Regions from separate parts of the Virgibacillus natechei genome, predicted to be linked through region 4. Evidence: predicted binding sites of a transcription regulator. Region 4 holds the regulator's gene; each other region holds the start of a gene.
What was found. The regulator Rex, encoded in region 4, represses fermentation and respiration genes when NADH is low (regulators of the CRP and FNR family bind a similar motif). The targets are predictions, from matches to a motif close to TTGTGAAATATTTCACAA.

Region 1: a site for Rex is predicted at 1,870-1,887, ahead of nadC (carboxylating nicotinate-nucleotide diphosphorylase). Genes of this name have one in related genera too.
Region 2: a site for Rex is predicted at 1,378-1,395, ahead of OLD84_RS18350 (hydroxymethylglutaryl-CoA synthase). Genes of this name have one in related genera too.
Region 3: a site for Rex is predicted at 1,901-1,918, ahead of OLD84_RS02360 (nitrate/nitrite transporter). Genes of this name have one in related genera too.

What each region holds. Positions count from the first base shown of each region.
Region 1 covers NZ_CP110224.1:3,138,651-3,141,867, reverse strand. Annotated here, with positions in the region: gene nadA (quinolinate synthase NadA) at 1-863, opposite strand, end outside; gene nadC (carboxylating nicotinate-nucleotide diphosphorylase) at 930-1,760, opposite strand; gene OLD84_RS15940 (IscS subfamily cysteine desulfurase) at 2,087-3,217, shown strand, end outside.
Region 2 covers NZ_CP110224.1:3,673,100-3,676,316, reverse strand. Annotated here, with positions in the region: gene OLD84_RS18360 (class II fumarate hydratase) at 1-349, opposite strand, end outside; gene OLD84_RS18355 (hypothetical protein) at 794-1,150, shown strand; gene OLD84_RS18350 (hydroxymethylglutaryl-CoA synthase) at 1,623-2,798, shown strand; gene sspO (small acid-soluble spore protein O) at 2,907-3,056, shown strand; gene OLD84_RS18340 (ribonuclease H family protein) at 3,122-3,217, shown strand, end outside.
Region 3 covers NZ_CP110224.1:392,783-395,999, forward strand. Annotated here, with positions in the region: gene ric (iron-sulfur cluster repair di-iron protein) at 1-45, opposite strand, end outside; gene OLD84_RS02360 (nitrate/nitrite transporter) at 158-1,669, opposite strand; gene OLD84_RS02365 (hypothetical protein) at 1,985-2,461, shown strand; gene OLD84_RS02370 (tetratricopeptide repeat protein) at 2,478-3,217, shown strand, end outside.
Region 4 covers NZ_CP110224.1:846,469-849,685, reverse strand. Annotated here, with positions in the region: gene OLD84_RS04750 (CPBP family intramembrane glutamic endopeptidase) at 120-833, shown strand; gene OLD84_RS04745 (YdiK family protein) at 841-1,026, shown strand; gene OLD84_RS04740 (redox-sensing transcriptional repressor Rex) at 1,246-1,887, opposite strand; gene OLD84_RS04735 (ABC transporter ATP-binding protein) at 2,043-3,217, shown strand, end outside.

The sequences.
Region 1 (3,217 bases), 1.6 Mb from region 4:
CCGGGTGCCGCATTCGAGATAGTTTCGATAATATATTTTGTTGAGCCGGCGTAGTCTGATCTGGCTACGACTTCTCGTGAGCATTCCGGGTGGACAATGATGTTGGTTGCTGGTTTTGTTTTACGAATATGGTTGATGTTGCTTTCGGTAAAATTTTCGTGTACGGAACAGTGTCCTTTCCATAAGATGACCTGTACGTTTTGCAGGTCGTCGCCGTCATATTCGAATGTATCTGTAATGGGATTCCAGACGGCCATGTTTTCCAGTGGGACGCCGAGATCATAGGCTGTGTTTCTTCCTAAATGCTGATCTGGTAAAAATAGGATGCGCTCTTTTTGTGTGAAAGCCCATTCCAGCATCTTTTTCGCGTTGGAGGATGTGACGGTTGCGCCGCCATTTTCTCCGACGAATGATTTGATTGCTGCGGTCGAGTTGACGTATGTTAAGGGAACGATTGTGTCGCCGAATGTGTCTTGCATTTCCTTCCAGCCGCGTTCGGTTTGGGTGATGTTGGCCATGTCTGCCATGGAACAGCCTGCGCGCATATCCGGCAAAATAACTTTTTGCTCCTTTTTTGTTAAAATATCTGCCGTTTCTGCCATAAAATGAACACCGCAAAACACGATGTATGCGGCATCCGTGTTATCTGCTGCTACTTGGGCGAGTTGTAGGGAGTCGCCGGTTACATCTGCGAACTGGATGACTTCATCTTTTTGATAATGATGGCCTGGAATAAAAAGTTTATCCCCAAATTTATCCTTTAACTGCCACACGCGGTTTTCCATTTCTTCTGTAGATAGGTTTTTGTAATGATCTGGCATCATTTGATTTTCCGTGTTTTGGATCATTTTTAATAAACTCATTTTTATTTCCTCCCACTATACAATTCGTTTTTCTTAAAATTTCTCCTGACTTCTACAGCCACCCTTTTAATCAATGTTCAAACTGATATCCAGTGCTTTTATGGAATGGGTGATGAAGCCGAGGGAGATATAATCCACGCCGGTGTGTTGATAGGTTGTTAGATTATCTAAGGTAATACCTCCGGATGCCTCGGTGACAATATGCTTCGGGACATAGGTAGCAAGTTCTTTCACTTCATCGGGATTTCGATTATCAAACATAATACGATCGGCATTTGCCTCAACGGCTTCTATAACTTGCGCTTTTGTTTCTGCTTCCACTTCGATCATTGTCATGTGACCACTATGTTGACGCGCTGCTCGGACCGCTTTTGAAATCGATCCGCAAAAGGCGATATGATTATCCTTGATCATGATCCCGTCATAGAGTCCGAAGCGGTGATTTTTCCCGCCTCCCGCGGTTACAGCATACTTTTCAAACATTCGCAGGCCCGGTGACGTTTTTCGTGTATCACAAATCTCGATGGTGTCATCGTTTAACGTTTCCGCACATTTTTTAGTCATGCTTGCAATTCCGCTCATGCGCTGGATCAGGTTGAGAATGACGCGTTCCCCTGACAGGATGCACAGGATTGGGCCGCTTACCGTGGCAATCTCATCCCCCGGATATACCTGGTCGCCGTCTTTATAAAATATCTCCACTTCTATTGTTGGGTCGAGTAAGTGATAGGACTCCTCGATGAGTGCTAATCCAGCTATAATTCCTTCCTCTTTTGCTAAAAATATTCCTTTTCCTAATTGATCTGGGGGGAAGATAGCGGTACTTGTTCGATCAGCGTCTCCAATATCTTCGATTAAAAAAGATTGCAGCGCTGTTCGTAATTTGATTTTGTTCATGTACGTGAGATACCTCCTGTCGTTTAGCTTCGTAATGATCGGTCAAGTGGTCATCAGGTCAACAGCGGCAGCAATTTCTCCTAGCGCCAAATAGGAATTCCTGTCTTCCTTGTGAAAAAAATCACATTCTTAGCCGCACTTCATTTATCACCACTGTTCGTGCAGCAATACCGCTACCACTGATAATAATGGCGTTTGCAGTCATCATGATAACTCCTTTATTTTGCAATACATATACATGTGTCTTGACACCTATATTTACATACTATTAAACTAAAAACAAGACTTTTATATAAAATTTTTAAAAAATAGACAGGAGTGCTGTTATGATTTACTTAGATTATGCGGCGACAACACCAATCTCAGATGAGGCTTTAGACGTGTATACAAAGGTTTCAAAATCTTTTTTCGGGAATGCGAACAGCTTGCACGATGCTGGTTCAGATGCATTTCAATTGTTGGAGACATGTCGGGAGGAATTGGCAAATTTGCTTCACGGCGCAAAAGAAGGGATTTATTTTACGAGCGGCGGATCAGAAGCGAATAGCCTGGCATTAAGCTCGCTGATTGATGCACATAAGGAAAAAGGGAATCATCTGATTACGACAGCCACCGAGCATTCCTCGGTGGATCATTTTTTTAAGAAAATGGAAGGGGAAGGATTTGACGTGACGTATTTGCCAGTGGATGATAGCGGCAGACTTGCGGTCGATGACGTTGAGGACGCGATCAGGGAAACGACCATCCTCGCATCGATTCACCATGCGAACGGGGAGATTGGCACGGTGCAGCCGATTGAAGCGATAGGCAATCTATTACAGGAAAACAATATCCTATTCCACGCAGATTGTGTCCAAACGTTTGGAAAAATCCCGATCGATTTGAGGCAGTTTAAACTGGATAGTCTATCCCTATCCAGCCATAAAATTTACGGGCCAAAAGGGGTGGGGGCAGCCTATATCGATCCTAAAGTCAAATGGCAGCCGCAAATCCCACATACAACGCATGAATCGGGATTCCGCCCAGGGACGGTAAATGTGCCAGGGATCGCAGCATTTGTGACTTCCGCAAAAGCAGTCTGTGATGCTATCATGAAGGAAGGAGAACGTATTACTGAATTGCGAGCGAAATTGATGGCATCTCTACCTTCGATGATTACGGTTGAAGGAGATGAAACGCATTTTCTGCCCCATATTCTAGGCCTTCGGATCGCTAACGTAGAGGGGCAATATACGATGCTTGAGTGCAACCGCCACGGTGTCGCGATCTCGACTGGCAGTGCCTGTCAAGTTGGAAAACAAGAACCCTCCCGAACGATCAAAGCATTAGGCAGAACGGATGCAGAAGCAAAGCAATTTATTCGCCTGTCCTTTGGCAAACAGGTAACCATGGAGGACATCGATCAAACGGCAGCGGTATTTCGTGAAGTGCTAGGAGCTTATTTTGGAGAGGGAGTT
Region 2 (3,217 bases), 1.0 Mb from region 4:
CTCGATTTGCTATGACCTCATTGGCATTCATGTTCTGTGATGTTCCTGCTCCGGCTTGATACACATCAACTACAAAATGATTATCCCATTTTCCTTCTATGACTTCCTCAGAAGCTTGTACAATGGCTTGTCCTATATCACGCTCGAGCATTCCGAGATTCATGTTGGCGGTTGCAGCGGAAGCCTTTATTATCCCCTGTGCTTTAATAAACGATCGTGGTAGGCGCAACCCACTAATCTGGAAATTTTCTACAGCACGCTGCGTTTGAGGCCCATAATAAGCTGTCTTAGGAACTAAAATTCGTCCCATTGGATCTTTTTCGGTACGATATTGCGTAGCAGAGTTCATTTTATATCTCTCCTCTTGAAAAATAGTAGACGCGTCGTATTTTCTTTATATTGTCCATTGCGGGCTTTTGTATAAGAACCTTTATTTGGCAGCATCTATGGCAGTATCTAGGAAGGTTGCAATTTCTTTGTTCTTTCAAGCCACTTATAATCGAGTAAGATAGCACTTCTTTTTGTACGGGGCGAATCTTTTTAGCTGATACCTTTAGTGCTCGCCATATCCTTTGGGGCAAAATTTGGACGCACCATTCTCATTAAACCAACTTCATCCTTGGACCTCTTCCCCTATCGAATTCCTTCCAATTACTGTAGAAAATGCAAGCGTGAACGGATTATAGAAAGAAATTAAAAAAAGAGCGGACCTATTTGTTTTTATTCATTCAACTTCTCTTTCTTAGGATGTAAGGCATCAAACGAATAAAACGGTTTGGGGCTGAAACATTGGTTGTCTACAGTGGTTCATTTCGTTGTTTTAAGTACTTATATTATTTTGTTCATCGCTATTGTTAAACATATTTTTTACATTTTGGCGTACAAACGAAACGCTTATACAGACGTTTGGTCCATCGATATTGGTCAGTCTAAGGTTTATTATATACTTGCTATTATTGTGTTTCCTTTTTCTTTTTTCTTTGAATGGAGTGTTCTTACGTGGCTTCCGCTTGTTTTTCTCATCTATGGATTTATAACTAAAGTTGGGGCTGAGGACGCCCTCAAGGCAAACGAGCAGCGTGCGTACATGGACAGGTTAGAAGAGGAAAACAAGCAGCTCAGAAAACAGTTAAGTCAAAATGAAGACTGAATTGGTTAAAAGAAACAAGCATCTACTAAAAAGCAGATGCTTGTTTCTTATTTGTCAAAGTTAATTAACCCAGGAGCTTCTGTTGGTTTCCTATTGCAACTAAGGCTAACGTCAAAAGCTTGGCGATAAGCCAAGTTTTCTAATATCCTAAAAACAAACCACTTTTGCTTTCTCTTAATTGTTTTTAGTGTAAGATTATATTATCATTTATAGTATTGAGTGTATTTTTGTGCAATATTTTACCTAGTGAGAAACAGTTATGTATTGTTTGGCAGTTAAGAAAGTATAACTACTTTCTTAACTGCATAAGTGCAATTAAGGCCTGTGCCATAAAGGCTTGCACTCCAAAGCATAAGAGATTCTAACAAAGCGAAGAACGCTTTTTAAGAATCCCTTTAACAAAAGCCAAGTTTTCTAAGGAATGAATTCGCTGTGCATATGTAAAATATATGGTGAGAAAAGAGGAATAACGTTGAAAATTGGAATTGATAAGATAGGATTTTATACACCACATCTATATGTTGATATGAACGAATTAGCTGTAGCAAGAGATATAGACCCTGGAAAATTCACGGTCGGTATTGGTCAGGAAAAGATGGCGATTGCTCCAATCACACAGGATTCCGTTACGCTAGCAGCGAATGCAGCATTGGAGATTTTAGATGAAGAAGATAAGGACAAGATTGACTTTGTTATTTTTGGAACAGAGACAGGCGTCGATAGTTCTAAATCTGCAGGGGTTTATGTCCACGAATTATTAGGATTGAACCCACAAGCTCGGACCATTGAGGTGAAGCAGGCTTGTTATGGAGCCACTGCAGGTATTCAAATGGCAAAAGGTCATATTGCATTGAATCCAGAAAGTAAGGTATTGGTATTAGGTTCGGATATTGCGAGATATGGCTTGAATACCTCGGGGGAAGCAACGCAAGGAGCAGGAGCGGTTGCATTATTGATGAGTGCAGATCCTACTATTATGGCGTTGGAAGATAAAAGTGCCTATTTCACCTCTGATATTATGGACTTTTGGCGTCCAGTCTATTCGGATAAAGCGTTTGTTGACGGAAAATTATCAAATGAACAGTACATTGCATTCTTTTCAAAAGTATGGGGCCAATTCAAAGAGAAGTCAGGTCTGGGGCTAAAAGATTTTGATGCCATTTGTTACCATTTACCATATACAAAAATGGGGCTCAAAGCCTTACGAACGATTTGGGATGAAGGTTCAGATAATGACAAAGAGCGTCTAGAAGAAAACTATACATTTAGCGCCAAGTATAACAGAATTGTTGGAAATATTTATACTGGTTCCTTGTATTTAAGCGTACTGTCCCTGCTTGAGAACAAAGAAGATTTAAAAGCTGGTTCAAGAATCGGTTTATTCAGCTATGGTTCTGGAGCCGTAGGGGAATTCTTTACAGGTATTCTGCAACCAAATTATAGGGATCATTTATACGTCGATAACCATACGGAACTATTCCAATCTCGAACAGCAGTATCGGTTTCCGAATATGAAGAGACTTATGAAGATACGTTGCCAATGGATGGATCAACCATGGAACTGGATATTGACAACGATCCAGCGACAATTTGTTTAGCAGGAATAACAGCTGACCAGCGTCAATATGTGAATAAACGAAATAAATAAGCGTTTGATGAGCGCTGGGAAGAGGTGTCTTCTCAGCGCTTTTACGTCTCGGCCGATACATATAAACCACCTATTCTAGCCAACCTAAACGAGTGGAGGTGTTTTTATATGGGAAAAAGAAGGAAAAATGATAATGGCGTTAGCGATGAACAAGCTGTTAGAAAGAAATTACCGAAGGATTTTGATCATGAGATGGCAAATGAACCTCTAACAGAAAATGAAAAATTAAATAACAAGAAAACGAAAAAACGACAGTGATCGTGTAGGGGGAGTGACTTGATATCATTCCCCCCTCATACAATTTAAGTAAGGGTGGTAGAAAGATGGAAGTCAGAATAGAGTTCATGTATCAGACACCCAAAGGATTAGGCACAACATTTAGCTCAGACGTAATGGCTGCAGAAGAAGCAATCGTGATA
Region 3 (3,217 bases), 450 kb from region 4:
CTTTACAATATGTGCTGGTGTATGCTCAGCGGTGAATGTACTCATTTGCTTACCTCCTAAAATTTGACTTGATTAGATGATAAGCTATTTGACCAAGCTTTTCTGTGATCTAACTCACTTATTATTAGAAAACTTGGCTTATCGTCATGCATTTATGCTATTCCTTTAATTCTTCAGCTGAATTTGATAGGTCGGTAAATCTTCCGACGTAATACTTTATTTCATCAACATTATTGTTAATAGAGTGTATGGTAACCAATACCTTGAATAGTTCTCCGTTATTTCGTTTGTTCCAGATTTCTCCTTTCCAATAACCATTTTCATAAATCGTCGTCCACATTTCATTATAGAAGGAAGGGTCATGTTTTCCTGAATTCAAAAGGGTTGACTTGCTTCCAATTGCTTCTACTGCTGTGTATCCAGTCATTTGTGTGAAAGCAGGATTAACATATTGAATGTCTCCATTTCTATCGGTTACCATAATCCCCTCAGTCGATCCGTCGACTATTTTTCTTTCAATATTCTTGTGGTCTTGATAATACATGAAAATAACAATAACAAAACTTACGAGCGCAAATTGAGAAAGCGCCATAAATCCAATTGCATAGGTGCCAGTCATATTATAGACGGTTGTTAATAGTATTGGAGGGAAGAATCCTCCTAAGCCCCCCATAGCCGATACAATTCCATTAACAATACCAGCTTGTTTGGAGAAGTGAAACGGAACAAGTTTGAATATTGTACCATTTCCTATACCGACAGCAATAGCAACAGCTAATGAGCCTACGGAGTACCATTCAATATTCGGTGAAAATGATAAAAGAATTCCAGAAATGGTAACACCAACAAATATAAACATTAAAATAATATAGGCATTAAATTTGTCTGCTAACCAACCACCAAGCGGTCGTACGAATGTTGCGAGCGTAATGAAACCGGCAGTTCTTAACCCAGCATCAACAGGGGTTAAATTGAAATTGTTCACTAAAAAATTGGGTAAAAACACCGTGAATGCCACAAATGCCCCGAAAGTTACAAAATAAAACAAGCTTAGAAACCATAACGTTGAGTTGCGGTATACGCCTTTTATTTGTTCAAGCATTGAATTTTTTACTTTTGTTTCCTTTTTATCTCCTAAAATGAAATTCAATGCAGCAAATAGGATAATTAGAATTAAATACAACTGAACGGTTTGTTGCCATCCGATTGACTCGGCGATAACAGGAGCGGCGAAAGTAGTTATGGCAGTACCAATGTTACCAACCCCATAAATACCATTAATAAGACCATGCTTTTCCTTTGGGTAATACTTTGGTAATGATGTAACCCCGATAGAGAACGTTGCTCCCCCAACGCCTAAAATAAAACCTCCAATCACTAAATCAATGAAAGAATCAGCAATACTAATATAGAACACAGGAAATAAAAGGGTTATAAGACTAATAAGATTAATCGTTCTGGCACCAAATCGATTGGTATAAAAACCAACTGGAATTCGTAATAATGACCCCAAAATAACTGGTATCGCAGTTACGAGGGAAACCTGTCCAGGAGTTAATGCAATATCCTCTTGAATGCTGGGCATCAAGGAGGATATTAAGACCCACATCATAAATCCAACAACTAGACTGGAAGTTTGTAGTGACAATTGAAGAGATGGATTTCTCATTAAACGTTTCCTTCCTTTCTTTAGCAGATAAGAAAGTATAAAAACTTTCTTACTGCATAAGTGCAACTAAGGCTATCGCCATAAAGCTTGGCGATAAGCCAAGTTTTCTAAAAATAACTAGTTCTTATTAGACTAAATGATAATCATTTATATAACAGTGAAAAACATCACATAACTGCGATAAAAACAGTAAAAAAAATGAAGATAAGTAACGAAGTGGGTGTGCCAAATGTGTGATATTTATCACATCAACATTATGCAAAGAATGTTTAAATAGAATTAGAGATTGGACAGAGAAGAAAAGGGTTTATTTAGATGAACAAATGGTTTTATTTCAATATATTAGTATTGGTCCTGGCGATATGGGTAATCGTGACAAGTAGCACTTTTCCAATTATAAGGATTCATATTTTATTTGGTTTATTGGGTCTATTTTTCATTCTATTCAATTGGACTAGACATGCTGTTTTTTCTACAATACGTTCCTCTTCGGATCGAAACACAAAGATAAAGCTTGCAAATATATCCAAAAAAATAATGCCATTTCATAGGTGGATTGGTACAGCGGCTCTACTACTTATTATGATGCATGCGTGGCTTACCATTAATCGTTATGGATTTTACTGGCAAAATGGGAAGATGATAAGCGGATTGCTGACAGGTATCGCTCTAATTGGCATGGTTGTTACGGGGTGGATGAGGCTTATGAAACCATCTGGAAAACTACGAATAATTCATTTGCGCTTAGGGATGATATTGTTTTTCCTAATCGTGATTCATATTATTTTCTGAAAAAGGGGTGTGACGAATGATAACCAAAGAGCTACGAGAGCACATCCTGTCAGTAAGAGAGAAGATTAATCGTCATGTAAACGGACAGGAATATGAATTAGCTCGAGAGGACGTTCAGGAATTAGAAAGTATTCTTGAAGTGAATGATGAAATAAGGGATGACGTACACTTTCTTTCATTACACACAATGGCCGCGTTTTATAAAAGGGATAAGAATTATACTAAATCTGTGCATTACAGCAAGCAAGCGTTACATATAAAAGGAATGGAGAATGAATATCCAGGGTTCGTGATAGATACCTTTTTGGATTATGCTGAGCTGGAAAGAGAACAAAAGCACCTACCAAAGGCTATGGAATTGGTAAATGAATTATTAGATATGCTGAAATCAATTAATTGGCAGGATATGTATACATATGGAATGGCATACAGCAGTTTAGGTAAGGTGTATTTAGATGAAAAGAATGATGACTTTGGTGTTCGTTATCTGGAGCAGGCGCTGAACTACTTTCGCAAATCAGTAAACAAAAAAGATCTCATCATTGGCCAGACAACCGCTCTCATTTCTGATGTATACATTCGTATGAAGGATTACAACAAGGCTTTATCTCTATATCAACAATTGTTGGAAACAAATCAACAGAGTGAGGATAAGGTATCTGAGGGAAAAACGTTACTTAAAATTGGGGAAATCTACTTCTATATCGATGCGAAAAAAGCTCGAAGAACGATTACACAAGCCTTGAAGCTGTTTGA
Region 4 (3,217 bases):
CAAAAATCGGGAAGTGACAGGCACCGCTCTAAATGATAAAATAGTTGTTATGTTTGTAAATAAGATTTTAATTTGAAACATACAATAATAACTACATATGTTTAAAGGAGCGTTCTATTTTGCCAAAACGATATTGGTGGGTGATTATAACCTATATCATCATGCAGATTTCTGGGGTTATTTTTGCACCCATTTTGTTTGTAGTTTTTCCAATCAGTGAGTTTGATGCTGTTATTTACTGGTCCATTATAAGCTTTGCCTCAGCTCTTGTAGTAGTTATTCTACTAATGAGACCTGACATGAAAATGGAAAGTCATCGCAATGCCTCTTCTGCGGGAAATGTTATTCTATGGTCATTCTTAGGGGTATTTATGGCCTTCGCTGCTCAAGGAATTGCTGGTATGATTGAAGTGGAGTTACTTGGCATTGATCCTGGTTCTGAGAATACACAGGAGATCATGGATATTGCACGAGCAGCACCAATATTTATGATTATTCCAGCCATAATAGCTCCTATATTAGAAGAAATTATCTTTCGTAAAATTATTTTCGGTCAATTTTATGCGCGAACAAACTTCTTTATTGCCGCATTATTGTCAGCTTTGATATTCGGGATTATTCATTTAGACCCTACACACATGCTGATCTATGCTTCAATGGGATTTGTCTTTGCATTTCTCTATGTGAAAACAAAACGGATTATTGTGCCTATCATCGTGCATATGGCAATGAACACGATTGTCGTTCTCGTCCAATTTGGGCTTGATCCAGAGGATATTGAACGTATGCAGCGAGAAATGGAACAAATGCAGATGATCTTATTAGGAGGTTAGACTAACTATGACTATGGCGATCATCTATTTTATAATGGGTATACTATTTGTATATGTAGGTATTCAATTTGCTGAGGAAACGATATGGAATGTCACGACGATCGTTCTTGCAGCTGTTGCTACACTTGATTTTGGTATTGGAATACGAATGATGTCTATGCATCTTCGGTCGAAAAAAAATAAAAAGAAGTAGCCTGAGCTGCTTCTTTTTATTTACTTATGGGGCAACACTAAAATCTATGAGCGCAGTGGGAAGAGCCCGCAGGAAGAAAGCGAACTTCTTTTTTCCGAGGAGGCTGAGCTAAGGGCCCACGGAAAGCGTAGTGTTTTTCCGCAGCGGCCCTTATAATTCATAATTTCATCTAGTTTGTCACCCCAGAGATTTTGGTGAAGAGACTTACTTTATCGCAGTTTATGAATCCTCTTTTTCCAATGGGTAGTTTTTCAAAAAATAAGTTAATGCTTGTAATTCAACTGCCAAGTCAATATGATGCACACGAACATGGTCTGGCACTGTAAGGCGTGCAGGTGTGAAATTAAGAATTCCTGAAATCTCTTGTTGCACAAGACGTTCTGTAATCGCATCTGTCTCGGTAGCAGGTATCGTTAAAATGGCCACTTTCGTCTCATTAAATTTCTCCTCTAACTCGTCAATGTGGTAGATTGGAACGCCACCAATGTCTGTTCCTGCTTTTTCTTTATCTGCATCAAAAGCCATTTTGATTTTTATATTATTGTTTTTCATAAAATTATAATGTAAGAAAGCAGTCCCTAAGTTCCCCACTCCAATTATAGCCACATCTGTTACTTCATCCTGATCCAATGTTTTACGAAAAAAACCAAGTAAGTATTCCACATTATACCCATAGCCTTTTTTTCCCAATGCGCCAAAATAGGAAAAGTCTCTTCGAATGGTTCCAGAATCTACTTTCACTGCTTCACTAAGTTCTTTTGAAGAAACGCGTGATTTTCCTTGGTGATTTAAATTATTTAAAAATCGATAATATAATGGCAAACGTTTTGCAGTTGCTTTTGGTATTTTATGTTTATCCATCTATGTACCTCTTTCCACTTCATGCCTCATGTATATTCACATCTATTATATAGTTCTAATTATATCAGAAAAATTCGGGAAAGTCGTGATTAATTTCACAATTGTTGCGAGGCTGATTAACAATGCGATACACTGGAGAATATGAGGTGAACGTTATGATATTAATGCAATTAAATAATCTTACGAAGTCCTTCGGGGCAGATGAAATTTTAGCAAATGTGAAACTTGAAATAAAGGATAATGATCGAATAGCTATTGTGGGAAGAAATGGTTCTGGCAAATCAACTTTATTAAAGATTATGGCTGGAGAGCTTAATTACGATGATGGAGATCTTTTCAGACCAAAAGACCTGACGATAGGTTATTTGTCACAACATACATCTTTGGCTTCTGAAAAAACAATATGGGATGAAATGGTTGAGGTATTTCATCATTTGACCATCCAAGAGCAAGATTTACGAGCACTAGAGAAGGAAATGGAACAAGCTTCTGGAATGTCCAGTGCCCATAATGAAAAGATCTTACAGGACTATGATAAACTTCAACAATCCTTTCATACGAATGGTGGGTACACATACGAGGCTGATATAAAGGCTGTTCTTAGCGGTCTCCACTTTCAGGATTATGATTACGGGACACCAATTAATGAATTGAGCGGTGGACAAAAGACAAGATTAGCATTAGGGAAACTGTTATTGAAAAAGCCGGAATTACTTATATTAGATGAGCCTACCAACCACCTAGATATAGACACCCTCGGATGGTTAGAAAACTATTTAATTAGCTATCCCGGAGCAGTTATTATTGTATCCCATGACCGTTACTTTTTGGACAAAACCGTTTCAATTGTTTACGAGATTTCACGGCATATAACGAAGAAGTACCACGGCAGTTACAGTAAATTTCTAGAACAAAAGGCGCTCGATTATGAACAGGAATTAAAGGATTTTGAAAAACAACAAACCGAAATGAAAAAAATGGAAGACTTTGTCCAACGAAATATCGCCCGTGCTTCTACTACCAAACGGGCGCAAAGCCGAAGAAAACAACTTGAGAAAATGGATAAACTAGATAAACCATTAGGCGATGAATCATCGGCTAACTTTTCCTTTCAGATAAACAGACGAAGTGGCAATGATGTCTTAAAAATGGACAATCTTTCTTTTCGTTATGAGGATGAAAGTGAGCCTTTATTTACGAATGCAAAATTAAATGTAAATCGCGGGGAACGAATCGCACTGGTCGGACCAAACGGTGTTGGAAAAACAACCTTGCTGAAACTAATCTTAGAGAAATTTAAACCAATCACTGGAACCATTAAATTGGGAAC